DNA from 2 places in the Pseudoalteromonas sp. NSLLW218 genome. Region 2 is predicted to be linked to the other one. Evidence: predicted binding sites of a transcription regulator. Region 2 holds the regulator's gene; the other holds the start of a gene.
The links. The regulator sigma-54, encoded in region 2, starts transcription at its own class of promoters, with help from an activator protein. The targets are predictions, from matches to a motif close to GTTGGCACGNNNNTNGNNT.

Region 1: the regulator sigma-54 is predicted to act here: its motif matches at 10,919-10,937, upstream of I6E80_RS10205 (BON domain-containing protein).

The regions. Positions count from the first base shown of each region.
Region 1 covers NZ_JADYWO010000006.1:8,062-24,277, reverse strand. Annotated here, with positions in the region: gene I6E80_RS10265 (porin) at 1-21, shown strand, start outside; cobalamin riboswitch at 386-518, shown strand; gene I6E80_RS10260 (ABC transporter ATP-binding protein) at 766-1,578, shown strand; gene I6E80_RS10255 (iron ABC transporter permease) at 1,580-2,584, shown strand; gene I6E80_RS10250 (cobyric acid synthase) at 2,589-4,073, shown strand; gene cobO (cob(I)yrinic acid a,c-diamide adenosyltransferase) at 4,066-4,665, shown strand; gene I6E80_RS10240 (cobalamin-binding protein) at 4,665-5,525, shown strand; gene ung (uracil-DNA glycosylase) at 5,522-6,184, shown strand; gene I6E80_RS10230 (DUF3545 family protein) at 6,292-6,480, opposite strand; gene tal (transaldolase) at 6,704-7,654, opposite strand; gene yaaA (peroxide stress protein YaaA) at 7,880-8,659, shown strand; gene I6E80_RS10215 (mechanosensitive ion channel family protein) at 8,781-9,728, shown strand; gene I6E80_RS10210 (hypothetical protein) at 9,862-10,113, opposite strand; gene I6E80_RS10205 (BON domain-containing protein) at 10,525-10,845, opposite strand; gene srmB (ATP-dependent RNA helicase SrmB) at 11,117-12,343, opposite strand; gene I6E80_RS10195 (tRNA1(Val) (adenine(37)-N6)-methyltransferase) at 12,419-13,117, shown strand; gene I6E80_RS10190 (DUF4153 domain-containing protein) at 13,179-14,888, shown strand; gene I6E80_RS10185 (DUF2147 domain-containing protein) at 15,053-15,499, shown strand; gene I6E80_RS10180 (YHS domain-containing (seleno)protein) at 15,639-16,106, shown strand; gene fldB (flavodoxin FldB) at 16,189-16,216, opposite strand, start outside.
Region 2 covers NZ_JADYWO010000001.1:270,334-286,549, reverse strand. Annotated here, with positions in the region: gene murA (UDP-N-acetylglucosamine 1-carboxyvinyltransferase) at 1-1,203, opposite strand, end outside; gene I6E80_RS01250 (BolA family protein) at 1,217-1,474, opposite strand; gene I6E80_RS01245 (lipid asymmetry maintenance protein MlaB) at 1,480-1,773, opposite strand; gene I6E80_RS01240 (phospholipid-binding protein MlaC) at 1,766-2,446, opposite strand; gene mlaD (outer membrane lipid asymmetry maintenance protein MlaD) at 2,452-3,000, opposite strand; gene mlaE (lipid asymmetry maintenance ABC transporter permease subunit MlaE) at 3,014-3,793, opposite strand; gene I6E80_RS01225 (ATP-binding cassette domain-containing protein) at 3,793-4,608, opposite strand; gene I6E80_RS01220 (calcium/sodium antiporter) at 4,864-5,832, shown strand; gene I6E80_RS01215 (KpsF/GutQ family sugar-phosphate isomerase) at 5,836-6,807, shown strand; gene kdsC (3-deoxy-manno-octulosonate-8-phosphatase KdsC) at 6,808-7,359, shown strand; gene lptC (LPS export ABC transporter periplasmic protein LptC) at 7,356-7,910, shown strand; gene lptA (lipopolysaccharide transport periplasmic protein LptA) at 7,900-8,445, shown strand; gene lptB (LPS export ABC transporter ATP-binding protein) at 8,442-9,167, shown strand; gene I6E80_RS01190 (RNA polymerase factor sigma-54) at 9,237-10,736, shown strand; gene hpf (ribosome hibernation promoting factor) at 10,763-11,050, shown strand; gene ptsN (PTS IIA-like nitrogen regulatory protein PtsN) at 11,055-11,507, shown strand; gene rapZ (RNase adapter RapZ) at 11,526-12,371, shown strand; gene I6E80_RS01170 (HPr family phosphocarrier protein) at 12,414-12,686, shown strand; gene mgtE (magnesium transporter) at 12,812-14,170, shown strand; gene I6E80_RS01160 (protein disulfide oxidoreductase) at 14,227-14,778, shown strand; gene I6E80_RS01155 (YgiQ family radical SAM protein) at 14,967-16,216, opposite strand, start outside.

The sequences.
Region 1 (16,216 bases), on a different contig from region 2:
GGTATTGAATACAAGTTTTAACGGCAGGGCGTGTTTATCTTTGGTGGTTGAATTTGCAGCAGTGTGTTTGGTTTTTAGGCAAGGCAGAGTCTGTGAAATGTGGTTATTCCCCATAAATAGGCGATAACGTAGCATAAATACCAAACATGCGCTGCCCTCAGGGTTCTTTCTAGGGACGATTTACTCTTTGTTGCCTACATGGATGTAGGTAAGGGGCGTGAGCAGGACGCGGAAGCTTTGCTCGGTTTTTACTTAGCCCACTAGGTTACAAACCTCGCGCCGCGATTTAATCGCCCCTAGATTGAACAAATTTAAATCCACAAAGGTCAATACGCCCTAGTTAAAACACTCCCTTTTTAACCGCGCTCTTTTGAGTGCGGTTTTTTTTGCTTTAAATTATTTACTTAGCCGCCCATAATAGAGCTTCATTTGGAATGAGGTGCGAGTCCTCGACTGTTCCCGCAACTGTAAGCAGCTGAGCTGTAAGTCAGATACAAATGGTATAATACCAATTTTATTAAAAACATGATCTTTCTAGCGAATTAAATAACTTACTAACTTTGTTAAAAATTATTCATATATAACAACTATATGTCATAATTTCCGCCTTGTTATTAAGCTATTTATTTGTTGCTGTAATAGCTCACTAATTTAATGCAATTGGTATGAATTTTTTTAACGAGCGGGTTTACTCATTTTTTTCTTGTAGTGCATTAGTATTTTTATCGCATTTTTAGTGAGTTTAACCTAGCCTAGGACTGACTATTGCACACTCAAACGCCATTAAATACACCATTGCTAAACGTTAAAAACGTATCGTGGGATATTGGCAATAAAACGATTCTCAAAAAAATAAACCTTAAAATAACCACAGGTAAATTTGTTGGCTTAATTGGTCCCAATGGCGCAGGTAAATCGAGCTTATTGCGTTGTTTATATCGTTTTAATAAACCTAGTGATGGCGTTGTAGAGTTTAACAACACCGACATTTGGCAGCTAAAAAGCGATGAGTACGCAAAAAAAGTAGCGGTTGTTTTACAAGAAACCCCGTCGCAATTTAACTTAAGCGTATTTGACGTTATTGCGCTTGGCCTAACGCCTCATAAATCGTTATTTAGCTCAATAACTAACATTGATAAACAAAAAATCATTCAAGCAATCAACACCGTAGGGTTGGTAGATCATAGCGATCAAAGCTTTGAGTCGCTCTCAGGCGGTGAAAAGCAACGTGCCTTGATAGCCCGCGCCATAGTCCAGCAACCTCAACTGTTAATAATGGACGAGCCAACTAGCCATTTAGATGTTAAATACCAAATACAGGTAATGGAGCTTGCTAAATCGTTGGGTGTAACGGTGTTTGCATCGTTTCATGATTTAAACTTAGCCTCGGCAATGTGCGATGAACTAGTGGTTATTAAAAATGGTGAAATTACGCATTCAGGCGCCCCAAGTGAGGTATTAACCGAAAACATGTTAGGCGACGTTTTTGGTGTCTGCGCCCAAGTAAATAACCACCCGCAAATATCGAAGTCGGGAAATAGCATCCCTCATATCACTTACTTTTATGGTTACAAATAATATGAGCGCAGTTAATAATCGCCACTCATTTGCGCTTTTTATAAGTGCTGCAGCTGCTTTATTTAGCTTATTTGCAGCACTTAGTTTTGGTGCAGCAGAGACCTCACTTCAAGACGTACTTAATAGCTTTTTACTCTCAAATGATGCGTCTTTTAATACGCGTATTATTTACGAGCTAAGAATGCCACGCACATTACTCGCCTTTTTAGCAGGCTCCGGCTTAGCAATTGCGGGGCTTATTTTACAAACGGTAACGCGCAACCCCCTAGCCGACCCTTACTTATTTGGTATATCGTCGGGTGCCTCATTTGGTGTGGTGTTACTTATGGCATTAGCAGGCATTAGCGCAGGCTTTATGCTATCGGCAGCAGCGTTATTAGGTAGCTTGCTCGCTATGAGTTTATTAATACTTATTGCAGGTAGGCAGCAAAGTGCACAGGTAGAATCAATGTTATTAGCTGGTGTTGCTCTGTCGTTTTTATTTAGTGCGTTTACCAGCTTGTTGCTTTATTGGAGCAACCCTCAGGCGGTAGCCGCTATTTTATTTTGGACACTGGGCAGCTTTGCTCGTGCGCAGTGGGCTACGCTTTGGTTACCTTTATTGGTAATTACATTGTGTACGTTTGTAATGCTGAGCTATAGAAGGCAGCTCAATGCCATGTTACTTGGCGATGAAAGCGCAATTACATTAGGTGTTAGGGTCCAGCGCTTTAGAATACTTATGCTAGTTTTGAGCTCATTAATTACCGCTGTGCTGGTGGCTATGTGTGGTGGTATTGGGTTTGTAGGATTAATGGTACCGCACATTGTGCGCTTTTTTATCTCCCAAGGCACCATCGCGGGATTGCTAGTAACCAGCTTAATGGGCGGTACATTTATGGTGTGGGTTGATGTACTTTCGCGCTCCTTGCTAAAAAACCAAGAGTTACCTGTAGGTGTTATAACCGCTGCTATTGGTAGCGTGTTCTTTTTAAGTTTATTGTTTTTTAGAAAGCGAAGGGTGTAATTCCATGAAAACCTTAATGGTGCAAGGCACTACTTCCGACGCAGGTAAAAGTACCCTAGTTGCAGCCCTTTGCAGGGTATTTGCTAAGCGAGGGGTAAAGGTTGCGCCTTTTAAACCACAAAATATGGCACTTAATAGCGCAGTAACAAAAGATGGCGGAGAAATTGGCCGTGCGCAAGCCTTGCAAGCAATAGCAGCTAAAGTAGAGCCCGAAATAGATTTTAATCCCATATTGCTTAAACCTAATAGCGATACGGGCGCGCAAGTTATTATTCATGGAAAAGCCATTAGTAATATGGAAGCGGGCAAATATCACGACTATAAAAAAGTGGCGATGGATGCGGTAATTACCTCACATAACCGCTTAGCTAAACGCTTTGATTTACTCCTTGTTGAAGGGGCAGGGAGTCCTGCTGAAATAAACCTGCGTGAAAACGATATTGCCAATATGGGTTACGCCGAAGAGGTAGATTGCCCTGTTATTATAATTGCTGATATCGACAAAGGCGGTGTGTTTGCACATTTGGTAGGTACACTTGCTTTGCTAAGCGAATCAGAACAAGCGCGCGTAAAAGGGGTTGTTATAAACCGCTTTCGAGGCGATATAAGTTTGCTGCAAGGTGGGCTTGATTGGCTTGAAGAATACACAAACAAACCCGTACTTGGCGTATTACCTTATTTGCACGATCTTGCGCTTGATGCTGAAGACGCCGTCGCCATTGATAATAATGTAACCAACGCCACAATTAATATTGCAGTGCTACTTGTTCCCCACATTAGTAACCATACTGATTTTGATGCACTGCGTTTGCACCCCAATATTAATATAAATTATGTGCGCCACACGCAAACTATCCCAGACGTTGATCTGATAATTCTCCCTGGCAGTAAAAATGTACTGGGCGATTTAACCTTTTTGAAAAATGAAGGCTGGGACACTCAAATTAAACGCCACTTACGCTATGGTGGCAAAGTACTTGGCATTTGTGGCGGCATGCAAATGCTGGGCAATACCATTAACGATCCTGATGGTATTGAATCGTCATTAAAGCAAGTAAATGGGCTTGCTCTATGCGACTTTGAAACCACGCTGACAGCACAAAAAGTATTAACTAAAATAACCGCTACACTACTTTTAAATAACCAACAAACACCGTGTAGTGGTTACGAAATACATGCAGGAATTAGCCAAGGTGCAGCGCTTAATAAGCCATTTATAACCTTTAATAAAAGCCACCCAAATGGCTTTAAAACAGATGGCTTTATTAGCGATGATAATGCCATTGCGGGCACCTATTTACATGGCTTGTTTGATGAAGCCGATGCTACATCGCAAATTTTAAAATGGGTAAAACCAAGCGCCTCAATTAACCCAATTAGTATTGCCACTCATCGCGAGCAGCAGTTAGAACGATTAGCAACCATGTGTGAAGCGCATTTAAATATACAGCAAATTATCTCGATTTATGAAGGGCACAATAATGACTGAACAAAACAACGATAAACACCAAAAGCGCCAACAAAAAGTAAAAGAACAAGTGGATGCGCGCGTTGCTGCAGCACAAGATGTAAAAGGTATTTTTCAGGTTATTACGGGTAATGGTAAAGGTAAATCAACCTCAGGTTTTGGCGTTGTAGCTCGCTGTGTTGGGCATGGTAAAAAAGCAGCCGTTTGCCAATATATTAAAGGTACTTGGGAATGTGGCGAGCGTAATTTATTACAAGGTGCAGGCGTTGAGTTTGTTGTAATGAACACCGGTTTTACCTGGGATACGCAAAATAAAGAAGCCGATACCGCAGCCGCGCAAGCAACATGGCAAGAGTCAAAACGCATGCTTGCTGATAGCAGTATTGATTTAGTATTACTCGATGAGCTTACGTATATGGTGACCTACGGCTACGTTGATTTAGATGAAGTAGTAACAGCGCTTAATAACCGCCCGCCAATGCAGTCAGTTATTATTACCGGGCGTGCAGCGCACCGTACTTTAACCGACCTTGCCGACACCGTAAGCGAAGTACGTAATGTAAAACACGCATTCGACTCAGGCATAAAAGCGCTCGAAGGGTTTGATTACTAATGTTTAAAGCGTTTTTTATTGGGCTGCTGCTTTTTAGTGTATTGGGTGATGCGCTTGCAGAGCAGACCAAGGATTCTAAAAAACTGCGAATAATCGCGCTTGCACCACATATAGTCGAAAACCTATTTGCCATAGGAGCGGGCGATAATATTGTGGGCACGGTTGATTACGCCGACTATCCTGCTGAGGCTAAAAGTATTGAGCGCATAGGCGGTTATTACGGTATCTCACTTGAAAAAGTGTTAGCGCTTAAACCTGATTTAGTAATTGCGTGGAAAAGCGGGAATCAAAGCGAAGATTTAGCCCAAATAGAGCGCTTAGGTATAAAAGTATATTTGAGTAATCCCACCACAATCGCTGGTGTAGCCGATGAATTACTTACTTTTGGTGAATTTACAGGGAACATTAAGCAAAGCCAGCAAGCGGCAAATGCATTTAAACATAAGCTAAATGGTATTGTTAAAAGCCAGCAAGATAAAAAAAATATTACCGGGTTTTATCAGTTATGGGCTGAGCCCATGATGACAGTTAGTAAAAATACATGGATAAGCCAACTGATTGAAACATGCCATGTAAGTAATGTATTTGCACAGAGCGTTACAGATTACCCGCAAATTAGTATCGAAAATGTCATTGTTACTAAGCCACAAGTTATTATTATCCCTGATGAAAAATCAAAAACACCACAGCCGGTTGTTAATTGGCAAAAGTGGCCAGAAGTGCCCGCTGTTAAAAATGATCAATTTATTAGCGTGAATGCCGATTTATTACATCGTTTTACTCCGCGGATGCTAGATGGACTCGCGGATATGTGTGATAAAATAGACGCATCACGTAAACAGATTAAGAGTACACAATGAGCGATTGGGCTACATTTTTAGAAAGTGAATTACAGCAATCTTACATGCAGGAAACGTTAGAGACTGTGGCTAATCGCCGCAATGAAGGTGTTGCTGTTTATCCGCCTGAACCTCAAGTATTTAGCGCTTTTGATGCCACAGCGCTAAATGACATCCGCGTTGTAATTTTAGGACAAGACCCATACCACGGAGAAGGGCAAGCGCATGGCTTGTGTTTTTCGGTATTGCCTGATGTAAAAAAGCTGCCGCCGTCGCTTAAAAATATGTATAAAGAGTTAGCTACCGATATTAGCGGGTTTATTACTCCTGAGCATGGTTACCTGCAAAGTTGGGCAGATCAGGGTGTATTTCTACTCAATACAGTATTGACCGTTGAGCAAGGGCAAGCGCATTCTCATAAGCATTTAGGATGGGAGCAATTTACCGATAATGTAATAGCGCATATTAATAAGCACTGCGAAGGTGTGGTATTTATTTTATGGGGTGCACATGCACAAAAAAAAGGTAAAGGTATAGATAGCGCTCGCCATCATGTTTTAAAAGGGCCGCACCCATCGCCGCTTTCGGCGCATAGAGGCTTTTTTGGTTGTAAGCATTTCTCACAAACGAATGAGCTACTACAAGCCCAAGATGAAAAACCGATTAACTGGCAGGTGTAAATAACCGGGGCTCTGAATAATAAATTTATCTCATGCAGCTATTTTCAGCGCATTAAAAAAGGCTTCCATATATCGGAAGCCTTTTTGTTTAGTTGGGGCGTATTGAATTAAAAATCGAGCTCTTCAATCGCAATACTGTCTGTAAAGTAGTCTAGTTCTTGTAGTTCTTTACGTAGGCGCTGTTTGTCTTTTATTGCTTCTATTTCACGCCATTTTCTTTTTTTATTTTTCTGAGAGGTTTTCCTTGTTGTATCTGGTCCTTCTAATATCTCTAATATATCGTTTAGGCTATCCATGAACTTCTCCTATTGATTTTATTGACCTCAAGAATACCTATACCACAGGCCTAGTTAAAATAGAATAAAAAAGTGACAGTTATGTTACATAAGTGTGATTAATTGATGAAGGTTTATACGAGGATTATATGAAGTCGATATGAAGATTATATAGAGGGGTAGCGTATTTTAGGCATAAAAAAACGCCGCTATTGCGACGTTTTTAAAACACGATTATAGCAAATTACATTGCTTTAAAGCGCGCCTCTAGTTGTTCTTGTGCATCAGCAAAAGAGCGAATACCTTCAGCTAGTTTTTCAGTAGCCATAGCATCTTGGTTATGTAACCAACGGAACTGTGCTTCTGTTAATGGCTCTGGTTTTGGCTCTTGTGGAACATCGCTTTCAAGCAAATATTCTTGTGCGCCTTCAAGGTTACCTAAATCTTCTAAAAGATTAGGGCTAATAGTTAGCTTGTCACAACCAGTAAGTGCAATAATTTCGCCTGTATTACGGAAACTTGCACCCATCACAACTGTTTTGTAGTCATGGCGTTTGTAAAATTCAAAAATGCTGCGTACAGACTGAACACCTGGATCTTGTAGCGGATCGGTTGGTTTTTCCATACCGTTAGCAACGTGCCAATCTAAAATACGGCCAACAAATGGCGAAATTAGAAATACGTTTGCATCGGCACACGCGCGAGCTTGGGCATCGCTAAATAATAAAGTAAGGTTACATTTAGTCCCTTCTTTTTCTAGTTGCTCAGCGGCTTTAATACCTTCCCATGTAGACGCTACTTTAATTAAAATTTTGTCTTTGCTTACACCTTCTTTTTCGTAAAGGCTAAGTAGGGTATGTGCTTTATCAATCGTAGCTTGCGTATTAAACGAAAGGCGTGCATCTACTTCAGTCGAAATATAACCAGGTACAATAGCGCTAATTTCTTTACCTAGTAATACAGCAAAGTAATCACATGCTAGTTCAAGTTGTTTAGCAGGCTCTTGCTCGGTTTCTTTTGCGTAGCTCCAAGCTTTATTTAGGTAAGGCTTATATGCTTCAATCTCGCTCGCTTTTAATAAAAGCGACGGGTTTGTAGTTGCATCTTCTGGTTGATGCTTTTTAATAGCTTCAATATCACCAGTGTCGGCTACGATAGATGAATGTTGTTTTAGCCTTTGTAGAGCTGAAGTCATTTGCTTTCCTCATTCCAAGCAAGTTAAAAGAAAAATCTAATCACTCTTAATATATCTAATCCATACTGCAACAGTGTGACAATGCTTGATAGGTCTTATGTCCTGATCAATAAAAAAAACGGCTATGCATGGATTTTAAGAGAGGATTTATTTAAACAAAACGTGCTTTTCGTTTCATTTAATGTTGAAATTGACACTAAATAAATTACAAGTCAATAGCTAACTATGATCACTGTTATTTCACCTGCAAAAAATCTTGATTACGAAACGCCACCCGCAACAGACAAGTTCACTCAGCCTGAATTACTAGAGCACAGCGAAGAGCTCATGAAAGTATGCCGTGAACTAACACCAGCGCAAATTGGCAGTTTAATGAAAATTAGCGATAAGCTTTCTGGGCTTAACGCAGCACGCTTTAGTGAGTGGGCGCAGCCGTTTACACAAAGTAATGCCAAACAAGCCGCACTTGCCTTTAACGGCGATGTATACGGCGGTTTAGATGCAAGTACACTAACGGCAACTGAGCTTGATTACGCACAAAACCATTTACGTATACTCTCGGGTTTATACGGCTTATTAAAACCACTTGATTTAATGCAAGCTTACCGTCTTGAAATGGGCACTAAGCTTGAAAACTCACGTGGTAAAAACTTATATGAGTTTTGGGGCAGCGTAATAGCGAATAAACTAAACGACGTATTAAAAGCACAAGACGCACAATACTTAGTTAACCTTGCTTCAAATGAATACTTTAAAGCGGTTGATAAAAAAGCGCTTAATGCACAAATTATTACCCCACACTTTAAAGACTGTAAAAACGGTCAATATAAAGTTATTAGCTTTTACGCTAAAAAAGCACGCGGCATGATGGCGCGCTACATTATCGAAAATAAAGTAACGCAGTTAAGCCAACTTAAAGAGTTTACGGTAGCAGGTTATTACTTTAGCCCAGAGGCAACAGCTAAAGAGCTTGAGCCTGTATTTATGCGCGACGAACAAAATTAGGTTTATAAGCTTAAATAAAAAATTTAAAAGCCATGCATTGCATGGCTTTTTTGATGTTGGCGTTATATTTGCAATCTCATCTAATATTAATGAGAACACTAATTAAATAGGTGCAAATAAAATGATCAGCATTCCGTCAATTGACGAAGCCGAAAAACTAATAGAAGAAAAGCTCGGAGGGTGGTTTGATGTTGTAATAAGCCATATCCCTAATTTTATAGTTGCGATACTGATCGCAATTGTGTTTTCAATATTGGCGCGCTTTGCTGGCAAGCTGATGAAAAACATATTACGCCGCTCACTCGACTCAACACAAATTGCCGACTTAATGGCGTCAATTTTTAAAGTTATTGTGTTGTGTATAGGTTTATTTATAGCGCTCGATTTTGTTGGGCTAAAAGGCACTGTTACCTCGCTACTTGCTGGTGCAGGTATTGTGGGTTTAGCCATTGGTTTTGCGTTTCAAGACATGACCGAAAACCTAATTGCTGGTATAGCAATGGGTGTACGTAAGCCATTTAAAACAGGTGACGTAATAGAAACCGATGATGTGTTTGGTTCAATACATTCTATAAACCTACGTAACACGCTAATAGAGAGCTTTTACGGGCAGTTAATACTGGTACCAAACAAAGTATTATTTAGAAACGTACTAAAAAACTACACCACTTTAGGTGTTAGGCGCATAGAGGTACCCGTAGGTATTTCGTACGGCGACGACATAGAAAAAGCAAAAGACGTCATCGTCGAAAAAATAAATGAATTTGACTTCGTAATACGCAAAGACGAAACCGCAGTATACGCCGAAGGTTTTGGTGACAGCAGCATTAACTTACTGGTATGGTTTTGGATTAAATACCCAGGCGAGCCTGACTTTATGACGGTACGCCACAAAGGTGTTGTTGCCGTTAAGCAGGCACTTGATGAAGCTGATATTAGTATTCCATTCCCAATTCGTACTTTAGATTTTGGTATTAAAGGCGGCGAAAAACTCGATGCCATGATAAGCGATAAAATAAGCCAGCAATCATCAAATAAAGACGGTACTGACTCTGACCAAATTGAGTAATTTAGTTAAAACTCATTAGGCAAAAGCATTGGGAAATAGTTACTTACCAACAGCGCATTTTTACAGAGTAAAATTGCGCTGTTGGTTTTTATAAACGGATTATTAGCCAAAAGTTAAATACCTAGTGTTATGTCTATTGAATATCAATGCTGATCAGTTCTTTGACTATAGGAGTGTTTAATAAGTAAAAGTAGTGTTTATCCACCGACTTCTTTACTACCTTTGCAGCATACTTTGGAATAGCACCCCCATCTATTTCAATAACTAAATCATCCTCTTTCAGTCCCGCTCGATCGGCTGAAGAACCTGTGTAAACCTTTACAAAATTAACTGAGTTTATTTCAAGGCTAAAAATCAGAGATAGCCACGCTAGCATCAAATCCAAATCACTCTTCTTCAGCATTACAAAAACTGAATATAAACAATAGTGTAAAAATTAGGGTGTCATTTTTAGCTTCTTTTTACGCATAACAAGTTCGTAGAGTTGCGCGCTTATATTTATAAGTTAAACAGTAACCAAACGATCTGTTGGTTCAATTGTTTAGATAGCTGTACTAAAACGAGGATGGTGACTAATGCTGATGTAACTTGTTCTATTAGCCAAGCCAGTAGTATGTTTGGTATTAGTGGGGCTATCGCTTTGGTGGGAGGAATAATTGCATTACATAGGTTTTATTTTATCTTTGTACTCAACAGCTAAACTCGCCTTAAACAGGGTATAAAAAAGCGCAGCTTGTGTTGGAGTAACAAGCCGCGCTTATGAATTAGTTATACAAATAAGTTTATGTGGTGCGTATTAAATAACGCTAATTTTATTACGAATGATTTTTACGCCATCCATATTTTCTAAAAACTTTTGAGCTAGTGCGCGCTGAAAACCAGTTTGTGCTTCACCATATAAATCTACTTCACCATTTTTTACCTGCACACGAATATCACTTAACGCTAGGTTAGGATTAGTTCGTAGGGTGTTGGTGATAGCTTGTTGTAAGTTAGGTTGAGTGGCTACACTGCTTACTACGGCCATGTTGGTTGCTGCACTTACCTTTGTAGCGCAAGCTAATAAAAATAAACAACAAAATGATACTAAAGCGATAGTTAACTTGAAGCGGTTCATAACTTAATCCTTACATTACGGTGAATAGTGCAGCCACAATATGGAAATTCCATCGGCTAGGTTATCTTTGTAGTTACAATTTCGGTGCCAATATTAACGCTATGAAATATAAGGGGATTTTATTAAGTGGGAATTCAGGTGGGCAAAAATTACATTTAAATGAGTATGAGTTACATGCTTGGGTTACATATGTAACAGGTACAAGTGACAGAGCTATAAAGCTTGCATTAAAAAGCCGACAAAAGCCGGCTTAGTATAAAAATGTTTTAGGTTACTTTTTCTTTTTAACCTTAGCCTTTTTCTTGGCTTTCATTTTTACTGGATCTTTACGCTTTTTAGCAGGTGGCTTAGCTTCTTTATGCTGTGGCTCGACACCTCTAATTACACGGCGTTTTAATTTTTGTTCAACGTAGCGCTCTACTTTATATAAAATACCAATATCGTGTGCTTCAACTAGCGATATTGCTATCCCTTTTTTACCAGCACGGCCAGTACGACCAATACGGTGTACATATACGTCGGCAGTACGCGGCATATCAAAGTTAATAACGTGGCTGATATCAGATACGTCAATACCACGTGCAGCTACGTCGGTAGCAACTAATATGCTTGTTTTGCCACTGTGGAAGTTTTCCATGGCTTTCATACGTTTGTCTTGTGGCATTTCGCCGCGTAACCACGCTGCTTTTACATCGTTAGTTGTAAGTTCGCCAATCAATGTTTCTAAGCGTTCGCGAGTTTTAACAAACACAATCGCTTTAGTTACGTCAGGATTTTTTAGCGTATTAACTAATAATTCAAGTTTGTGATGATAATCGTCGGCTAAATGTACCCATTGGTGAATTTTAGCCTTTTCTTTACGTGACGATTCGGCTTCTAATAGAGCTGGGTCGTTTAATGTTTTTTCAGCAAACCTTTCTACGCTGTCACCTTCAAGTGTTGCTGAGAATAAAAAACATTGGCGACGATTTTTAGCTTCGTCACAAATACGGCTCATTTCCTTTTTAAAACCCATATCTAACATGCGATCTGCTTCATCAATAATAAGCATTTCTACATGTTCAGCATGAAAGTTTTCGGTTTCTAGGTATTCCATTAATCGACCTGGTGTGGCGATTAAAATATCGTTATTTTTTTCAAAAATTTCTTTATGCGTGCCGTAGTTAATACCGCCTGTTACTACACCAATTTTTAGGTGTGTGCGTTTAGCTAGCAGTTCACATTGTTCATGAATTTGATAAGCCAGCTCACGAGTTGGGGTCATAACGAGTACGCGCGCAAAACCAGGGTCACGACGTGGGAAATCCAGTAAGTACTGAATAGCCGGAATTAAAAATGCCGCTGTTTTACCTGTACCAGTAGGCGCAGATGCTAAAATATCGCGCCCCTGTAGTGCTTCAGGAATAGCTTGTTGTTGAATGCTGGTTGGCGTCTCGTAGCCCATTTTATTAATGGCATCGAGTAGCTTGTTATCAAGATCAAATTCAGAAAATTGCATAGAGTGTCTAAAATAAGGGACAATTACCCTGATTATACGCGCTATGCTGCGCTTGGTGAATGAAAAGGTGAAAAAATGTCTGGTTTTGTATTTAAACAATTTAAAGTTGAACACGACCACTGTGCAATGAAAGTTTCTACCGATGGCATTTTGCTTGGTGCATGGGCTAATTTAAGCGGCGTAAAGTCATTACTTGATATAGGCACCGGCACCGGCTTACTAGCACTAATGTGTAAGCAGCGCAGTAATGAGCTTGATATAACTGCGGTAGAAATTGACGAAAGCGCCTATACCCAAGCATTACAAAATGTAGCTAATAGTCCGTGGCCAACTATAAGTATTACGCACCAAACTATTCAGCGCTTTAGTAGTGAAGTTAAATTTGACGTGGTTATCTCTAATCCACCGTATTTTAATCACAGTTTAAAAGGCGATAATGCTGCGCGTAATGCCGCACGCCATACCGACGGATTAAGTTTTGAAGAGTTAATTAATGCCTTTAAACATTTAAGCCATAGTGGTTCCCGCTTTAGCTTAATACTCCCAAGCGTTGAAGGCGCATTATTTATTGAGCTTGCTATTCAAAATGGGCTTTATTTAAATACTCACTGCCAAGTAAAAGCCACGCCCAACAAAGATATTAGCCGCAGTTTAATGACATTTAGCTACGTAAAAAGCGATATAGAATCATCAATCCTATGTATTAGAAACTTAGATAATACCTACACTGCTGATTATATAGCCCTGTGCAAAGCATTTTATTTGAAAATGTGAAGCAATTGTAAAATAGGAACGAATAACGCAAACTGACTAAAACCTATTGTTGAGAACAGATATGGATAGTCAGTTACCAAAATCCTTTATAATTATACTTGCCGTAGTACAGGCTATTGCTCTTACCCTTTTATATAGCAGTATAGAAAATAATGTGTGGCCAGCAACAAGCCCTACATGGTTAGTCTCACTTATTACATTTTCTATGAGCTTTCCTTTATTAATGCTAATGACCGTTAATAAAAATAATATAAAAACGTCGTTACTTTTAATCCTTCCTTTTTCCTTGTTGTTATCTTTACTGGGTGCGTATGCAGGCTTTCAGCAAGAGCCTCAAGAGTACGTAAGTAATAGCAATTTAATATCCGTTTTTATTTTTACTAGTTTAATAGCTGGCTTTAAAGGCCTTATGTACATTCAACAATTTGGTAGTTCAGAAAATGTTAGCTACAGTCGTTTGTTTAAGCTCTCTTGGCGTAATTTTATAATTTTTGGAGAATGCTGGCTGTTCGTACTTATTTTTTGGGGAATACTAAATTTAGGTGCGGCTTTATTTGATATTTTAGATATAAATTTTTTCTCTGAGCTACTAAGAGATGAATGGTTTTGGATCCCAACCTTAACGCTCGCATTTGCCTTTGCGAGTATCATATTTAGAAAGCTTTTGAACATTGAAGATAATATCGCTTTTTTACTACAAACTTTAATTAAGTTTTTATTGCCTGTTTTATCAGTTATTTCTCTCGGTTTTTTAGCAACACTTCCTTTTACCGGACTCAATAAATTATGGGAGACCGGAAGTGGCAGTTTATTAGTAATGTGGCTGCAGGTGCTCACGTTGTTTTTTGTTAACACTGTTTATAAAGATGACTCATCAGTTCGCCCTTATCACATGCTCTTGCACCGACTCGTTTTTATAAGCGTTGCGTTACTTCCAGTTTATAGTGTTATTTCTGCCTATGGAATTTACTTACGGGTAGAGCAGCATGGGCTAACAGTAGATCGTTGTTGGGGCATTTTGATTTGGTTTTTATTGGCGTGTTTTTCGTTTAGTTATCTTGTTGGAATTATAACAAAGCGAGACAATTGGCTAGAGCCGCTTAGCAAAATAAATATTGTGATGGGGTGGGTGGTGCTCGTTAGTATGCTTGCTGTTAACTCCCCTTTATTAAATTTTCAAAGCTTATCTACAAACAGCCAAATAGCGCGTTTAGATGCAGATAAAGTAACAATAGAAAAGTTTGACTATTACTATTTTGAGTACAGCTTAGGACGCCAAGGTTATTTAGCTATGCAGTTATTAAAACAGAAAATTGAAACGAGTCACCCAGAGCAATACGCTATCATCGATAGGATGTATGTAAATAATGAGTTTGCTTTAACGCTTGAACACACAGTCGGTGATTTTATTGAGCGCAGTGTATTTTGGCCATCACAAGCGCTAATACCTCAAGGTTTAATAGAGGCAGTATTTTCTGAACAACATTTTTACGATCGTAACTCTTTAAAAGAACATACTTACTATTTCATTGGCATGGATTTGAACAAGGATGATGAACTCGATTTTATAGTGATTGACGAAAGTAATGAAAATATAGCCGCATATTTCTGGTTATTCGACATGGGTAAGTGGCGATCAAGGTATATGAATGTCGAAAATCCTGAAGAGATTAGATACCTTAAAAGCATGATTGATAATAACGAATTATCTTTAGTTGAGCCTGAATATTCAAATCTAAAAATAGGGGATGTTGTTTTTAAAGTGAGGTAATGCGTAACTTTTTTTATGCGACTGCCCCTTAAACCTAAACTAATGATTATTAGTTTAGGTTTTTTGCTTTTGGTTTTTTATTTTATGTACAGCGCTTTAATAGTGTGTTTATAAATCACCTGATATGATTTAGCTATTAGCCACTTAATTTAAAAGGCAACACAATGAAAAAGTTAAATAAATTAGCAGTACTTAGCACGTTAGCAGCCACCATTTTTGCAAGCCAAGGTGTGTTTGCTACTATTACGCCTGTAGGCCTTTGGAAAACGATTGATGAGGATACAAACCAAGCTAAGTCGTATGTACGTATTACCCAAACCAACGGTGTATTAAGCGGCAAAGTTGAAACCATTCTTAACCCTGCAAAACAAAATGATATATGTAGTAAATGCGATGATGAGTTAAAAGATCAGCCTATTTTAGGAATGACTATAATCACCGATGTCAAAGCACAAGATGATGGCGTTTGGGGAGACGGTGAAATACTCGATCCAACAAATGGTAAAACCTACACTTTACAACTAACTCCGCAAGATGAAGGTAAAAAGCTCGAAGTACGAGGCTACATTGGCTTTTTTTACCGTAATCAATATTGGTTAAAAGTAGAGTAAGTTTTACTGTTTATTTATTTACTAAACGTTAAATAATTAAGTATTAACTGAAATCATTTTTGCGCTTTGCCTTTCTTACTCACTAAGCCAGCTATATTTAATTGGCATTCAATTTTGAGTAAATAATAAAGGAAAAAAGATGATTAAGTACATAGTTGCTTTAATAATGCTTAGCGCACTGTTAATAAGCGGTGGGGCAAATGCAAAGGATGATGCTGTAAATACGGGTTGGTTTAATAACACGGCTATTAAAGGGTACGACAGCGTTGCTTATTTTACGCAAAATAAAGCCGTTAAAGGTAGCGACAAATATACGTTTAGTTATTTAGGTGCTGACTGGCATTTTTCGAGTGAAGAAAACAAAACGACATTTGCAGAAAACCCAAAGCGTTATGCACCGCAATACGGTGGCTGGTGCGCTTATGCAATGGCTGATGAGGGTAATGCCGTAGGGATAGACCCTGAAGCATTTTATATTCACGAAGATAAGCTTTACTTAAATTATAGCGAAAGCGTGCAGCAAAAATGGTTAAGTAATTTACTGCCTTATATCGTTATGGCTGATGGGTACTACCCACAAACAACCAATGTGATGACGTTTCAATAAATTGATTTATATTAATTAAAAAGCCCGCAGCTAAACTAGTTGTGGGCTTTTTACTTTTTATTTGTCGGTATTGATAAGTGAATTAAAGCGTTTCGCCGTATTCAGTCATT
Region 2 (16,216 bases):
CTGATAACCTCTATCAACGTGATAAATACGATCAACGACCGTTTCACCTTGAGCCACTATACCCGTCAAAATTAAACTAGCTGAAGCGCGTAGATCGGTTGCCATCACTTGCGCACCCGTTAAGCTTTCAGTCTCACCACAAATTGCGGTATGTCCTTCTAATCGAATATTAGCGCCCATACGCTGTAACTCTGGTACATGCATGAAACGGTTTTCAAAAATCGTTTCTGTAATAGTCGCACTACCATTTGCTACTACATTCAATGCTGTAAACTGAGCTTGCATATCCGTAGGAAAACCTGGGTGTGGGGCTGTTTTAATATTAACGGCTCTTAGTTCTCGGCCGCGCATATCAAGATAAATACTGTCGTTATTCACCTCTAGGTGTGCATTGGTTGCGCGTAATTTTTCAATCACAGGCTCAAGGGAGTGAAAGTCAGTGTTTTTACAAAGTACTTCACCGCCTGCCATTGCTGCCGCGACTAAAAACGTACCAGTCTCAATTCTATCTGGTAAAATACTGTGCTCGCATCCTGCTAAACGCTCAACGCCTTCAACTTCAATGCGGCTGGTTCCTGCACCTGTGATTTTAGCGCCCATCGCAATTAAGCAATTAGCTAAATCAATTATTTCGGGCTCGCGAGCAGCATTATCAAGTATGGTTTTGCCATCAGCAAGAGCAGCTGCCATCAATAGGTTTTCAGTAGCGCCTACGCTTACCATTTCCATAAAGATTTCAGCGCCTTTTAAGCGCCCGTTTACCTTGGCATTAATATAACCATTTTCAACGTTAATTACCGCGCCCATGCGCTCCAAACCTTGAATATGTATATCAACAGGACGAGCACCAATAGCACACCCACCAGGTAAAGACACTTGAGCTTCACCAAAACGTGCAACTAAAGGGCCTAATGCAAGTACAGAGGCACGCATTTGCTTAACTAAGTCGTATGGCGCTAATGTTTTATTAACCGTTGCGCCGTCAATCACTAGCGTATCGCCGTGCCAATTAACATCAGCACCTAGAGTTTTTAATAAGGCTTCAGTGGTCACTATATCGCGAAGGCGCGGTACATTAGTAAATGTACTTTTTCCATCAGCTAATAATGAAGCAAACAAAATAGGAAGTGCGGCATTTTTAGCGCCAGAAATAGTCACTTCACCAGCAAGTGAAGTACCACCTTGAATTACAAATTGATCCATTAAGAGGCCCTATTTATTGCGGTAAAATAAATTTTTGTTCACGCTTCCACTCTACAGGAGTAAATGCACGAATAGATACTGCGTGAATTGTGCCATCTGAAATTGTATTCATTAATGGACCATAGACTAGCTGCTGCTTTTTAACTCGGCTTAAACCGTCAAAGCATTCGCCTACTGCAACAACTTCATAATGGCTACCATTGGCTTTTACATGTACTTCAGCTAATTGAAGTTCTTCGCGTAATAATGTTTCGACTTGGCTAGTTTCCATAACTCTCACTCAAATAGGGTTGTAACCTGACCCAATTGCATTAAATTTTGCAATTGCTCAGGTAGGTTTTGCAATTCAAGGCGAATGCCTTGCTGCTTTAATTCTGCAAAAGAGTGAATTAACCAAGCTAAGCCCGCTGTGTCAACCCTAGATACTCCACTTAGGTCGAAATAGATGATTTTATGCTTAGTTAATAACTTGTTGTTCAGAAGCTGTTCATCGCCAATTGAATTTCGAGTAAGCTCACCGCTTACTCGAAAATGTTGTCCATCAACTTGGCTTATTGCCAATTTAGTCATTCGAGTTACTGCCTCTAAACTGAACTGGTAGCTGACTCTTTTGCTCTAAAAGGTTACTTACATTATCAATACCTTGCTGGCGCAAAATACCTTGTAGCTCACTTTGTTTTGCATCTAGTAAACTAATACCTTCAGCAATCATATCGTACGCGCGCCATTCACCGTCGCGGTCTTCGCGTACTTTAAAATCGATTCTGATATCTGGCTTACCGTCTTCAATAATTTTAGTCTTAACAACAACGACATCTTTGCCTTTAAATGCTTGCTCGGCACCAAACTCAACTTTTTGGTTTGTATATTGAGTGAATACACCAGCATAAGTTGCAACTAAGTACTCTCTAAATACACCAATAAAGCGTTGAATTTCTTTAATTGCTTTGGCTTTTTCAGCTTCGTCGGTAATTGCACGTACTTTAGATACTTCACTACCTAGTACGCGAAGTGCTGCATATTTGTAGTCGATATAAGGCATTAATTCTTCTTCAACGATTACGCGAAGATGCTCTTGATCTTTAACAATTAATGGCTGGTCTTTTTTAATACGTGCAAATGTATTATCGGCAACTTGGCGTACCATTTTATTTGGATCAACCAATTTAACATCTGCTGCACTTACGCTTTGAGTTAGCGTCATTGCGCCAATTGCTACAATAGCTAAAAACTTTTTCAACATAATAATTACTCACTACCTTGGTTGAATAAAAACTGCCCGATTAATTCTTCAAGTACAATGGCAGACTTAGTATCAGTAATTGAATCGCCATCACCTAGTGCTTTACTTTCCACACCAAACAAATCGTCAATTGCTTCATCTTGCTTGTTTTCAGTCACTGTTTCGCCTAAACAACGTTGTTTAGCTGAATCTGGAGAAATGACAGGGTGAATACCTAAGTACTGCTCACCTAAAATACCCGACGTTAAAATAGAGATTGAGCTTGTGTCTGAAAAACGACATAAATACTGTGCATCAATGGTCATATTTACCACTGGTAAAAACTCTTGTGGGTGAACATAAATTGATTCAACACGACCAATTACAACACCACCTACTTTTACCGGCGCACGCGCTTTTAACGAGCCAATGTTTTCAAACTTGGCATTAAGCGTATATGTTTCTCCAGAGCCACTAATACCTGAATTGGCAACTTTAAGTGCAAGCATCGCAAACGCTAAAATGCCAAGTGCTACAAAAAAACCAACTAAAATTTCTAATTTCCGTGAATTCATTATCTATACCCTATTAGCTGGTAAACATTACCGCTGTCAAAATAAAGTCAAAACCTAAAACTGCTAATGACGAATGAACAACCGTTTCGGTGGTTGCTTTGCTGATCCCTTCGGAGGTCGGCACACAGTCATATCCTTTATAAAGCGCAATCCAGGTCACCACTATGGCGAATACAAAACTCTTAATAATACCGTTTAGTATGTCTTGCTGAAACGACACTTGTGATTGCATGATTGACCAAAAACTACCTGTATCAACCCCCAGCCAATCTACACCCACTAAATGAGCGCCTATAATTGCTACGGCTGAAAATATCAAGGCAAGCAATGGCATGCTTATAAAACCCGCCCAAAAGCGTGGTGCAATAATACGTTTTAGCGGATCGATTGCCATCATCTCAAGTGATGAAAGCTGCTCTGTTGCTTTCATTAAGCCAATTTCAGCAGTCAATGCGCTGCCTGCGCGTCCTGCAAACAGTAATGCAGTAACAACCGGGCCCAGTTCTCGCAATAAACTCAGTGCCACTAACGGCCCTAAACTATCCTCAGCGCCATAACCAACTAATACGGTGTAACCTTGTAAAGCCAATACCATGCCGATAAACAAGCCCGACACCATAATAATCAGTAACGATTGCGAACCCACCATATAAAGCTGGCGAACAAGTAACGGTGTGCCTTTTCTAAAATTAGGAACATGCGCTAATGCACTAAACAGCATATAAGCTGAACGACCGAGAGCCGCAAAGCGTCCTAGCGTTTTATGCCCTAGCTTTTGAAATAAATCCAACATTATGCTTTTTCTCCAAGCAGCTCGTCTGCATAAGCTTGAGCCGGAAAATGAAATGGTACCGGACCATCCGACAAGCCTTTTAAAAACTGTTGAACTAAAGGAGATTCGTGATTACGCATTTCATCTGGGGTACCACAACCAATTACCCCTTGATCAGCGATAATTATAACGTGATCGGCAATACTCATTACCTCTGTCACATCGTGCGTCACAATTAAAGACGATAAACCTAATACCTCGTTAAGCGACTTAATTAGCTTAACCAATACGCCCATCGAAATAGGATCTTGTCCTGCAAATGGCTCATCGTACATGATTAGCTCTGGATCAAGTGCTATAGCGCGCGCAAGTGCAGCACGTCTTGCCATACCGCCTGATAACTCAGAGGGCATTAAATCTTTAGCGCCACGTAGCCCAACCGCTTGCAGCTTCATTAATACAACTAATCGAATAAGGTCTTCACTTAGCTTTGTGTGCTCTCTTATAGGAAACGCAATATTGTCAAATACCGACATATCAGTAAACAGCGCACCACTTTGAAAAAGCATGCTCATTTTAGTACGTGCTTCGTATAACTCTTTACGAGACATTTTAGGAATGCTGCCACCTTCAAATAAAATATCACCTGAATCTGGTTTAAGCTGACCACCAATTAAACGCAACATAGTGGTTTTGCCAATTCCGCTTGGCCCCATGATCGCAGTAATTTTACCTTTAGGAACGCTAAAACTCATATTTTTATATATAGTTCTATTGCCTCTCGAAAAGCTAACATCCTTGACTTCTACTATTGATTGCGACAAGTCGCTCTCCATAAAAATGTTCACTAGTGCTCCTATTTTAAAGCTTTTTTGTCAAAGATGGAAAAAACAATTCGTAAGATTTTGTAATACACCTGTGAAAAGGATTATAAGACTCGCTCAAAACAGCTTAACCCCGGCTTAAATTTTTAAATTAGCACTTCAAAAGCAGTACCATCATATAGTTGACCTTACTCTTTTATTTATACTTTCATCTTGGCTTTTGTTACTATTCGCGCCATCTGTATTTTGTATAACTGGCTTAACACAATGGTTACCTCGTTTGTTATTTTAATTCTTGGTTTTGCAGCTCTTGTTTGGAGTGCAGACAGGTTTGTTTATGGCGCTGCGGCTCTTGCTAAAAACTTTGGTGTACCTACACTTATTGTCGGTTTGACCGTTGTAGCCATGGGCTCTTCAGCCCCTGAAATGATGGTTTCAGCCTCTGCTGCTCTGGCTAACAAAACCGACACTGCCGTCGGTAATGCTGTTGGCTCTAACATTACAAACATTTTACTTGTGCTAGGTATTACAGCTCTATTTCGCCCTCTTTCAGTTTCATCTAGTACGTTAAAACGCGAAATGCCATTGGTAATGCTAGTATCTCTTGCTACTTGGTATGTCTTTTCGGATAACTACTTTTCATTTAATGAAGGTGTTGCACTTTTAGTTGGCTTTATCGTATTCATCGGTGGGTTAATTATTGTATCTATGCGTGCAAAAAACCAAGATGACCCATTTGTCTCAGAAGCCTGCGACGACGTACCTAACGATGTACCTACAAAAAAAGCGATATTTTGGTTAGTTATAGGCATGATACTCCTACCTGTTAGCTCTCATTTTTTAATAGGTTCAGCTGTAGACATTGCAAAATACTTCGGCTTAAGCGACTTAGTCATTGGCTTAACAATTATTGCCATTGGTACTAGCTTGCCAGAGCTTGCAGCTTCGGTAGCTGGTGTACTTAAAAATGAAGATGATTTAGCACTAGGTAATATTGTTGGCTCAAATATATTTAATATTCTAGCGGTATTACCACTTGCAGGTATCATTAACCCTTCTGCCATTGACCCATCATTAGTAAGTCGAGACGTATTAATTATGATTGGTGCAACACTTGCTCTTATTATTATGTCATTGAACTTTAGAGGCACCCAACGTATCAATAGAGTAGAAGGCGGCTTATTGCTAATAGCGTTTTTGGGTTACCAAGGGTATATTTTTAGTCAAGTAGGGTAAATGATGACAACGCTAAATTTTATTGAACAAGGTCTTCGCGTTTTAGATGTTGAGCGCCAAGCACTTAGTGATATTGCACAATATGTAGATGAGAATTTTAATAACGCGTGCCAATTAATGTACGACTGCGAAGGCCGTATTATTGTCATTGGCATGGGTAAATCAGGTCATATTGGCAATAAAATCGCGGCCACTCTTGCGAGTACTGGCAGCCCTGCATTTTTTGTTCACCCTGGTGAAGCAAGTCATGGTGATTTAGGTATGATCACTAAAAATGACGTGGTTATGCTTATTTCTAATTCAGGAGAGACCAGCGAAGTTTTAAATATCATTCCGGTTTTAAAACGACTTGGTGCCAAAATGATATCGATGACTGGCAATACGCAATCAACCATGGCGACCCTTGCTAATGTACATGTGTGTATTAAAGTAGAAAAAGAAGCCTGTTCATTGGGTCTAGCTCCTACATCAAGCACCACTGCAACGCTTGCGATGGGCGATGCCATGGCAGTTGCACTATTAGAAGCCCGCGGCTTTACAGCTGATGACTTCGCGCTATCTCACCCAGGTGGTAGTTTAGGCAAGCGCTTACTGCTTACTTTAAAAGATGTTATGCACGGTGGCGCAAATACACCTATTATTAGCGTTTCACAAACAGTTAAAGACGCCCTTATTGAAATGTCCGCCAAAGGTTTAGGCATGACAGCCATTGTTGATGAAAATCAGCAGCTCGTGGGATTATTTACCGATGGCGATTTACGTCGTATTTTAGAGCAAAGAATTGATATTCATACAACACAAATAGATGTTGTTATGACTAAGTCATGTACTACGGCTACACAAGATATTTTAGCCGCTGAAGCGCTTAATATTATGGAACACAAACGTATAAATGGCTTAATCGTCGTCAATGAGAAAAACCAACCTATTGGCGCATTAAACATGCAAGACCTATTAAAAGCAGGAGTGTTATAAATGCAATTTGAAGAACTCTATCAACCGCTGAGCGATGATGCAAAAGCACGCGCTAAAAAAGTAAAGCTACTTATATGCGATATTGATGGTGTATTTTCTGATGGCCGTATTTATCTTGGTAATCAAGGTGAAGAGCTAAAAGCATTTAATACAAAAGATGGTTTTGGCATTAAAGCGCTTATAAACAGTGGCTTTGAAGTGGCTGTAATTACTGGTCGTCATTCACAAATAGTGCAACAACGTATGAGCAGCTTAACCGTACAGCATATTTATCAAGGTCAAGAAAATAAGCTCATTGCCTATCAAGAATTAAAAGACAAACTCAACCTTAGCGATGAACAAATTGCTTATATCGGTGATGATGGCCCTGACATGCCCGTTATGGAATTAGTCGGCTTTGCTGTTGCAGTAAATGATGCCCATCCACTTATTAAACGTTTATCACACTATGTAACGCAAATGCCTGGCGGCTTTGGTGCAGTAAGAGAGCTCACCGACTTACTTATGCTTGAAAATGGTAAAGCGTTGACTACACAAGGCACTAGTTCATGAATGCAGCGCGCATAATATTAAGCGTTTTATTCATTAGCTGTATGGTTTGGCTTTGGTACCCTTATTTTACACAACCAAATATTTTGCCTCAGACTGAGCCTGAAGTTATTGCCAAGCCTGATTACATAGCCATTGAACTCAAACAAACAGCCTATGACGAACAAGGTACAATCAGCCACAAAGTAACTGCGGCTAAAATGGAACTATATCAGCAATTAGGTTTCACGTTTTTTGAAAAACCCATTTTTACTTTATATAACGAAAAGCAAACGTGGCAAATAAATGCAGACGAAGCAACATTATACGAAGACAAACAATTAATTTTAGAAGGTAATGTGGTTGCCAAAAACTTAACCGATAACGCCATGATAGACAAAATCAATGCTGATAATATTCAGGTAGATATAAAGCTATTAACAATGCGCTCGGAGCAACCCGTTATCATCACTGGACCCAATTTAAAAATCACCGGCAAAGGCCTAGAAGCCGACTTAAAAACCGAAGTGATAAAACTAATTAACCATACGCGAACCATATATTATGACCAATAAAATATTAAAATCACTTATTATTCCTACACTTATACTAGCATTTAATAGCAGTGCTGCAGAGCCAAATACACAGCCTGCTGCAAATCAAATATCAATAAGCGCCGATAAGCAAGAAGGTCAATTAAAAGCTAATGTCGGGATTTTTGAGAAAAACGTTGAAATTATTCACGGTAACCGCCGTATTACAGCCGACCGTCTCGAAGTACATAAACGCGATGAACTTGGTGATAATAAGCAATTATTAATTGCCACTGGTAGCCCTGCCCACTTTGAAGAGAAGCAATCAGACGGCACGACTATGAGCGCCAGTGCTGACGAAGTACGTTACGATGTATCTAAGCGTTTTTTAACGCTTGTTGGTAATGCACAGGTATCGCAAGCAGGACAAAAAATAAATGCTAAAAGCATTACCTACGACATTGAGCAACAGCTAATCAGTGCCGAAAAAGATGAAAACTCAACTGACCGCGTTCATACAATTTTAGTACCCATTGAAACTAAAAAAAGTAAAAAAAGCGACAAAGGTCAACCATGAGCACATTAAAAGCAGAACTATTAGCAAAGAGCTATAAAGGCCGTGAAGTTGTAAAAAACGTTGGCCTTGAAGTAAAAGCTGGCAGTATTGTTGGCTTACTTGGCCCTAACGGCGCAGGCAAAACAACCACGTTTTATATGATTGTAGGTCTTGTGCCCAGCGATAAAGGTAAAATATCGATAGATGATAACGATATTACTCTTTTACCTATGCATAGTCGTGCTAGATTAGGCATAGGCTACTTACCGCAAGAGTCTTCAATTTTCAGAAAGCTAACTGTTTATCAAAACTTAATGGCAATTTTAGAAACGCGCAAAGAGTTAAATAAACAAGCTAGAGAAGACACTCTCGATAAATTGTTAGATGAATTTAGCATACAACACATTCGTGATAGCCAAGGTATGGCATTATCAGGTGGCGAACGTCGTCGTGTTGAAATAGCACGTGCGCTGGCAGCAGATCCTAAATTTATATTACTGGATGAACCGTTCGCTGGTGTTGATCCAATTTCAGTATTAGATATAAAGAAAATAATAGAACATCTTAAAAATCGTGGGATTGGAGTATTAATTACCGACCATAACGTAAGAGAAACCCTTGATGTTTGTGAAAAAGCCTACATTGTTTCTCATGGGGAGCTGATTGCATCAGGTACTCCAGAACACGTATTAAATGATAAAACAGTACGCGATGTTTACTTAGGCGAGCAATTTAGGCTGTAACATTTACGCCATGTCTTTAAGCATCTGCTAGTATTAATTATAACAACATAAAAGGATTGTTAGAGATACATGAGGCAATCACTACAGCTGCGCATGGGCCAGCAACTTACAATGACTCCACAGCTGCAACAAGCTATTCGTTTGTTGCAACTCAGTACATTGGATCTCCAGCAAGAAATACAAGAAGCTCTCGACAGCAACCCGCTATTAGAGGTTGAAGAACAAGACTACTCAGAAGATGCTGCTGGCAAAAACGAGCAAAAAGCTGATACCGATGACATAACTGTTAGCGCATCTGCCGATGATGCTCCAAGCGAATACGAACAAGATAGTGGTGAAGCACTTGCGAAAGACACGCTAAGTGACGACATGGCTATGGATGTTAGCTGGGATGAGTACATGAGTGCCGCTCCTGCAGCATCATCGGGTCCAATGCCTGAAGATGAATCAATTTATCAAGGTGCCTCTACAGAGACGCTCCATGAGTATTTAATGTGGCAGTTACAATTAACGCCATTTAGCCCTACAGACGAAGCTATTGCTATTGCCATCGTAGAAGCAGTTGATGATTCAGGTATTTTAACACTAAGCTGCGAAGAGATTTTAGAAAGCTTTAATCAAGAAAACGAAGATGATAACGAAGTCGAACTTGATGAAATTGAAGCTGTATTAAAGCGCATCCAACTGTTTGATCCTGTTGGTATTGCTGCACGTAGTTTACAAGAGTGTTTGTGTATTCAGCTTAACCAGTTTGATAAAGAAACACCTTACATTAATGAAACAAAAATGATTTTAACCGAGCATATTGATTTATTAGCTGCTCGTGACTATCGTACATTAATGAAGAAAACCAAGCTCAAAGAAGAAGAGCTTAAAGAAGTAATGACATTAATCCATACTCTTAGTCCTAAGCCAGCAGATACTATTGTAAGAGAAGAATCTGAGTATGTTATTCCAGACGTGTCAGTTAAAAAAATTAAAGGCCGCTGGGTTGTTGAGTTAAACCCAGATAGCATGCCTAAAATTCGTGTTAATAGCCAATACGCTGCAATGTCTCGCACTGTAAAATCCAGTGGTGACAGCCAGTTTATTCGCTCGCATTTACAAGAAGCTAAATGGTTTATTAAAAGCTTAGAAAGTAGAAACGACACGCTATTAAAAGTAACTAATTGTATTGTTAAGCAACAACAAGGCTTTTTTGAACACGGCCCTGAAGCAATGAAACCGATGGTTTTAAATGATGTTGCTGAAATGGTAGAAATGCACGAATCAACAATTTCGCGCGTAACAACTCAAAAGTATATGCATACACCCCGTGGTATATTTGAGCTTAAATACTTTTTCTCAAGCCATGTAAGCACCGAAAACGGTGGTGAATGTTCATCTACAGCAATTCGTGCACTTATCCGCAAATTAATCGCTGCAGAAAACTCAGCAAAACCATTGAGTGATAGTAAAATAGCGGATATATTGGCTGAGCAAGGAATTAAAGTAGCAAGACGTACAATCGCAAAATACCGCGAATCTCTGGCTATTCCACCGTCAAATCAACGTAAAAGCTTGATCTAAGACGCAAAAAAAAGAGGGTAATGCTTATGCAACTAAACTTAACTGGTCGTCACGTAGAATTAACCGATTCACTAAGAGACTATATTAATACCAAATTTGCGAAGCTAGAAAGACACTCTGATCATATTAATAATGTTCATGTCATTCTCGATGTAGAAAAATTAAATCAAAAAGCAGAAGCCACAATACATGTAAGTGGTGCTGAGCTATTTGCATCTACGGAACATCAAGATATGTATGCCGCCATTGACTCGTTGATCGACAAGCTCGATCGACAAGTGATTAAACACAAAGAGAAGCTTGCTCGACACTAATATGATGAAATTAAGCTCACTTATATGCCAGGACTGCAGCAAAGCTGCGGTCCTTTTTAATAGCAAAAAAAGGATTTTAGAGTTCATTAGCGAACTTGCTCACGACAAACTTCCGTATTTACCGCAACAGGATATCCTTACTGCTTTAATGAGTAGAGAGAAACTGGGTAGTACAGGTATTGGCCGTGGCATTGCCATTCCTCATGGTCGAATGAGCGGTGCAGAAGAGCCTTTAGCTTTAGTACTCGTTAGCGAAACTCCAATAAATTTTGATGCAATAGATAATCGTCCTGTTGATATTTTTGTCGCACTCATCGTACCAGATGGCGATAACCAACAGCACTTAAAGACTCTCGCAACCATTGCTGATAAACTAAACAACAAAGATTTTTGTAAACAGTTACGCTGTGCAAAATCAGATGCTGAGCTTTACCAAGTTATTGTCGATCAATCATAGTTTTATAAAGGGTGTTAAATGGAGTTAATTATCATAAGCGGCCGTTCTGGTTCTGGAAAGTCGGTTGCTTTACGCGTTGTAGAAGATTTAGGCTATTATTGCGTAGATAATATTCCAGTTAACTTGCTTCCTTCATTAGTTCGCAGTGTGTCTGATAGCTACGATAAAATTGCTGTTAGCATTGATGTGCGAAACATCCCTAAAGAGCAAGATGAATTTAACGATATTCTTGAATACTTACCAGGCTTTGCAAATCCTACGTTATTTTATTTAGATAGCGACGATCAAACGTTGATAAAACGCTTTTCAGAAACACGCAGGTTACACCCACTATCAATTGACTCGCTGCCTCTTGATTTAGCCATCAAAAAAGAAAAAGAATTACTTGATGTATTAATCACCCGCGCCGACTTTATGATAGACACAACTGATTTAAGCGTTCACCAGCTTGCTGAATCTATTCGTGAAAAGATTTTAGGTAAAAAAGATAAGCAACTAATTGTCACGTTTGAATCGTTTGGTTTTAAACACGGTATACCAAAAGAAGCAGACTATGTATTTGATGCGCGTTTTTTACCAAATCCACACTGGGAACCTGAATTAAAACCTTTAAATGGGTTAGATCAACCCGTTAAAGATTATTTGGCCAATCACAGCATAGTACAAAAATTCACATGGCAAATTCAAACATTTGTACAAACGTGGTTACCGCACTTAGAGCGAAATAACCGCAGTTATTTAACCATTGCTATTGGGTGTACAGGCGGACAACATCGCTCTGTATATTTAGCGCAAACTATCGGTGAAAGTTTTGCAATGACACATCCCAATGTAAAAATTCGCCATCGTGAACAAGAAAAATAATAGAGCTGAATAATCACCTGTTCAGCTTAGGTAGAGTAAGTTATGCACTGTGAAGACACTTTTTTAATAAAAAACAAATTAGGCTTACACGCTAGAGCAGCTACTGTGCTTGCGCAGTTAGCAGTACAATTTGATGCGACAATCACATTATTTCAAGATGATAAAGAAGCCGCGGGCGATAGCGTACTTGCACTAATGTTACTTGAAAGTAGCCAAGGCAAAGAAGTAAAAGTTGTATGCAAAGGCCCGGATTCTGAGCAAGCTTTACATGCTGTTGGAGAGTTAATAGCACAACGTTTTAATGAGCAAGAATAAACAGTTATAAAAATAATGCTCGCATTACTAACGCCTCAACTAAAACAGATATATAAATACGGTTAGTGACGCCAGTTAACTCACCTCTCCCCATAAAGTAATATAAAAATTTATAAAGGACGCCAATGCCTGAAGCTTTTGAACAAGATTACCCACTACAGCAACTAAAACAGGTGACTAAGTCACTCAATAGTGGTCAATTTGTTCAAGTTAGGCGCATGCTCGCAAAAACAGCTCCTTGTGATACCGCATTATTATTAGAATCATCCCCCCATAAAATTCGCCGACTCCTCTGGCAGTTGGTTGATCCTGATGTGCAAGGCGATGTTCTTGAAGAACTATCAGAAGATGTTCGTTTAGGCATTATTGCCCAGATGGAACCTAAGCACATTGCAGCCGCAACAGAGGATATGGGCCACGATGACTTAGGTGAAGTATTACGTAGTCTGCCAGACACCGTTTATAAAGACGTTGTTAGCGCGATGGACATTCAAGACCGTGAACGTGCAACACAAGCACTTTCGTATCAAGAGCGCTCTGCTGGCGCGCTAATGAACACCGATACGGTGACCATTCGCCCCGACGTTACGCTTGATGTTGTACTTAGGTATATTAGGCTACGCGGTGAGTTACCAGAAGGTACCGATGACTTGTATGTTGTTGATAAGCATAACTGCTTTATAGGCGCTTTATCACTCAGTACATTATTAACTAACCCGCCAGAAAAAATTGTTCGCGATTTAATGGATGAAGATTGTGAGTCTATCCCAATCTCTATGGATGAAAGTGAAGTCGCGCAATTATTTGAACGTCATAATTGGATATCGGCCCCCGTAGTTGATGATAACGATCAGCTCCTTGGTCGTGTCACTATCGATGATATTGTTGACGTAATAAGAGAAGATGCGGAGCATAGCTTACTAAGTTTAGCCGGTCTTGATGATGAAGAAGATACCTTTGCACCAGTACTAAAAAGCTCTAAAAAACGCTCAGTTTGGTTAGGTGTCAACTTACTAACTGCACTTGCAGCTGCTTTTGTAGCTAGCTTTTTTGAAGGAACTTTAGATGTTTTACCTATTTTAGCTGTACTTAACGGTATTGTCCCTTCTATGGGTGGTGTTGCAGGCAGCCAATCATTAACGCTTGTTATTCGTGGTATTGCGGTAGGTCATATAAATCAAACAAACCAACGTTTCTTGATGATGAAAGAGCTTGCTATTGGCGCGTTAAACGGTGTTTTGTGGTCGTTGTTAATAGCAGGTGTTATAGCACTATGGCAGTGGGACTTTATGCTTGGTGGCGTACTCGCCTTCGCTATGTTTATGAACTTAGTGGTGGCAGGTGTTGCTGGTGCGAGTATCCCTATTATTCTTAAGAGAATGAATATAGACCCAGCACTTGCAGGGAGTGTAGTGCTAACCACGGTGACAGATATTGTGGGTATATTCGCCTTTTTAGGTACTGCTACTTGGTTGCTGGTTTAAATTAGAAACTTTTGCAAATAACTAAAGTAAAAAACACTTAGGGTAAAGCTGCAGCTATGACAACGGATACCAAAAATAAAAAAGACACACCTAAAAAAACGCCAAAACAAAAAGGGCTATCAATATTAAAAAGTGTATTGATATATGGCTCTATATTTTTCGTAATTTATAACGCTGTTAATTGGTGGAGGCAACCGGTCATGCCTGCAAATCCTCAATTACAATTAATCGATTATAAAGGGCAAAACATTGATTTAGCAGCAATGAGCCAAGACAAACCAACACTTGTCTATTTTTGGGGAACTTGGTGCCCTATTTGTAGTATTACCTCCCCTGCCATAAACGAACTCGCAAACGAGAATAACTACCCTGTCGTGAGCATCGCAATAAAATCAGGCTCGGATCAAAAACTACATGAGTATCTAAATGATCATGGCTACAGTTTTACCACTGTCAACGATCAACACGGTGAGATATTTGCCGATTGGCAAGGGCAAGTCACGCCATCTTATATAATCTTAAAAGATAATAAAATGACGCAAGGGCTAACAGGCATTCAGCCGTTATGGTCTCTTAAATTACGTTTGTGGTTATCATCAACGTTTTAAAAAACTAACTAGAAGTATATAGGCTCTAAATACGCCAATCTTAAGGGGAGTTTCTGAAAGCTCGCTCTTTATTACCTACAATAATATAGCCAATAAAGAGCAAGGTTTACTTAATTTACGTACTAAAGAGGCTTAAAAATCCTTAGCGTAATTAAACTAATTACGCTAGATATTAATAGATTAGATTACTAACGTGTACTTTGACGATTACCGCCTACTTTTGGTTTAGTGTTTGCTTTTTTAAATTGGCTAAAACCGGTATGTCGCGTTAGTGCCGGACGTCCGCCTTTACTGCGACCTTTACCTGCTTTTTCATCACGCCCTTCTTCAGGCACTAAACAGTTAGGCCCTTTACCAATTAAATTAGCTTTACCCATTTTACGCAGTGCTTCGCGTATCATCGGCCAACCTGCTGCATCATGGTAGCGTAAAATAGCTTTATGTAATCTACGTTGGCGAGCACCTTTAGGTACTGGAACAACTTCTGTATTGTTTTTTATATTACGTAAAGAGTTCATCTCTGTATGGTAAATAGTCGTTGCATTAGCCATCGGTGACGGGTAAAAATTTTGTACCTGATCAAGCTTAAAGTCGTTTGATTTAAGCCATAAAGCCATGTTTACCATGTCTTCGTCTTTTGTACCTGGATGAGCTGATATAAAGTAAGGAATTAAATACTGCTTTTTACCTGCTTCTTTAGAGTACTTATCAAATAATTCTTTAAATTGATCATACGCGCCCATACCTGGTTTCATCATTTTTGATAATGGACCATCCTCTGTATGCTCCGGCGCTATTTTTAAGTAGCCGCCCACATGATGCGTTACTAATTCTTTAACGTAACGAGGGTCGCGTACAGCTAGGTCATAACGTACACCAGAAGCAATCAAAACCTTTTTAATACCCTTAACTTCACGTGCTTTTTTATATAAGTCTATTGTTGGCGTATGGTCGGTATCCATGTGCTTACAAATCTCAGGGTACACACATGATAAGCGTCTACAGGTACTTTCTGCTTTTTTACTCGTACAACGCAGTTTATACATATTTGCCGTTGGGCCACCTAAATCAGAAATCACACCAGTAAAGCCAGGTACTTTATCTCTAATCTGTTCAATTTCTTCAATAATAGATTCTTGCGAACGACTTTGAATAATACGCCCTTCATGCTCCGTAATTGAGCAAAACGAACAACCACCAAAACAACCGCGCATAATATTTACCGATGTTTTTATCATGTCGTAAGCAGGAATTTTAGAGTCGCCGTAACTTGGGTGAGGAATTCGCTGATACGGTAAACCAAACACAGCGTCCATCTCATGTGTTTCTAATGGGTATGCAGGCGGGTTTACCCAAATAGAGCGATCGCCGTGTCGCTGAAACAGCGCTCTTGCACAACCAGGGTTTGTTTCTTGATGTAAAATACGCGAAGCGTGGG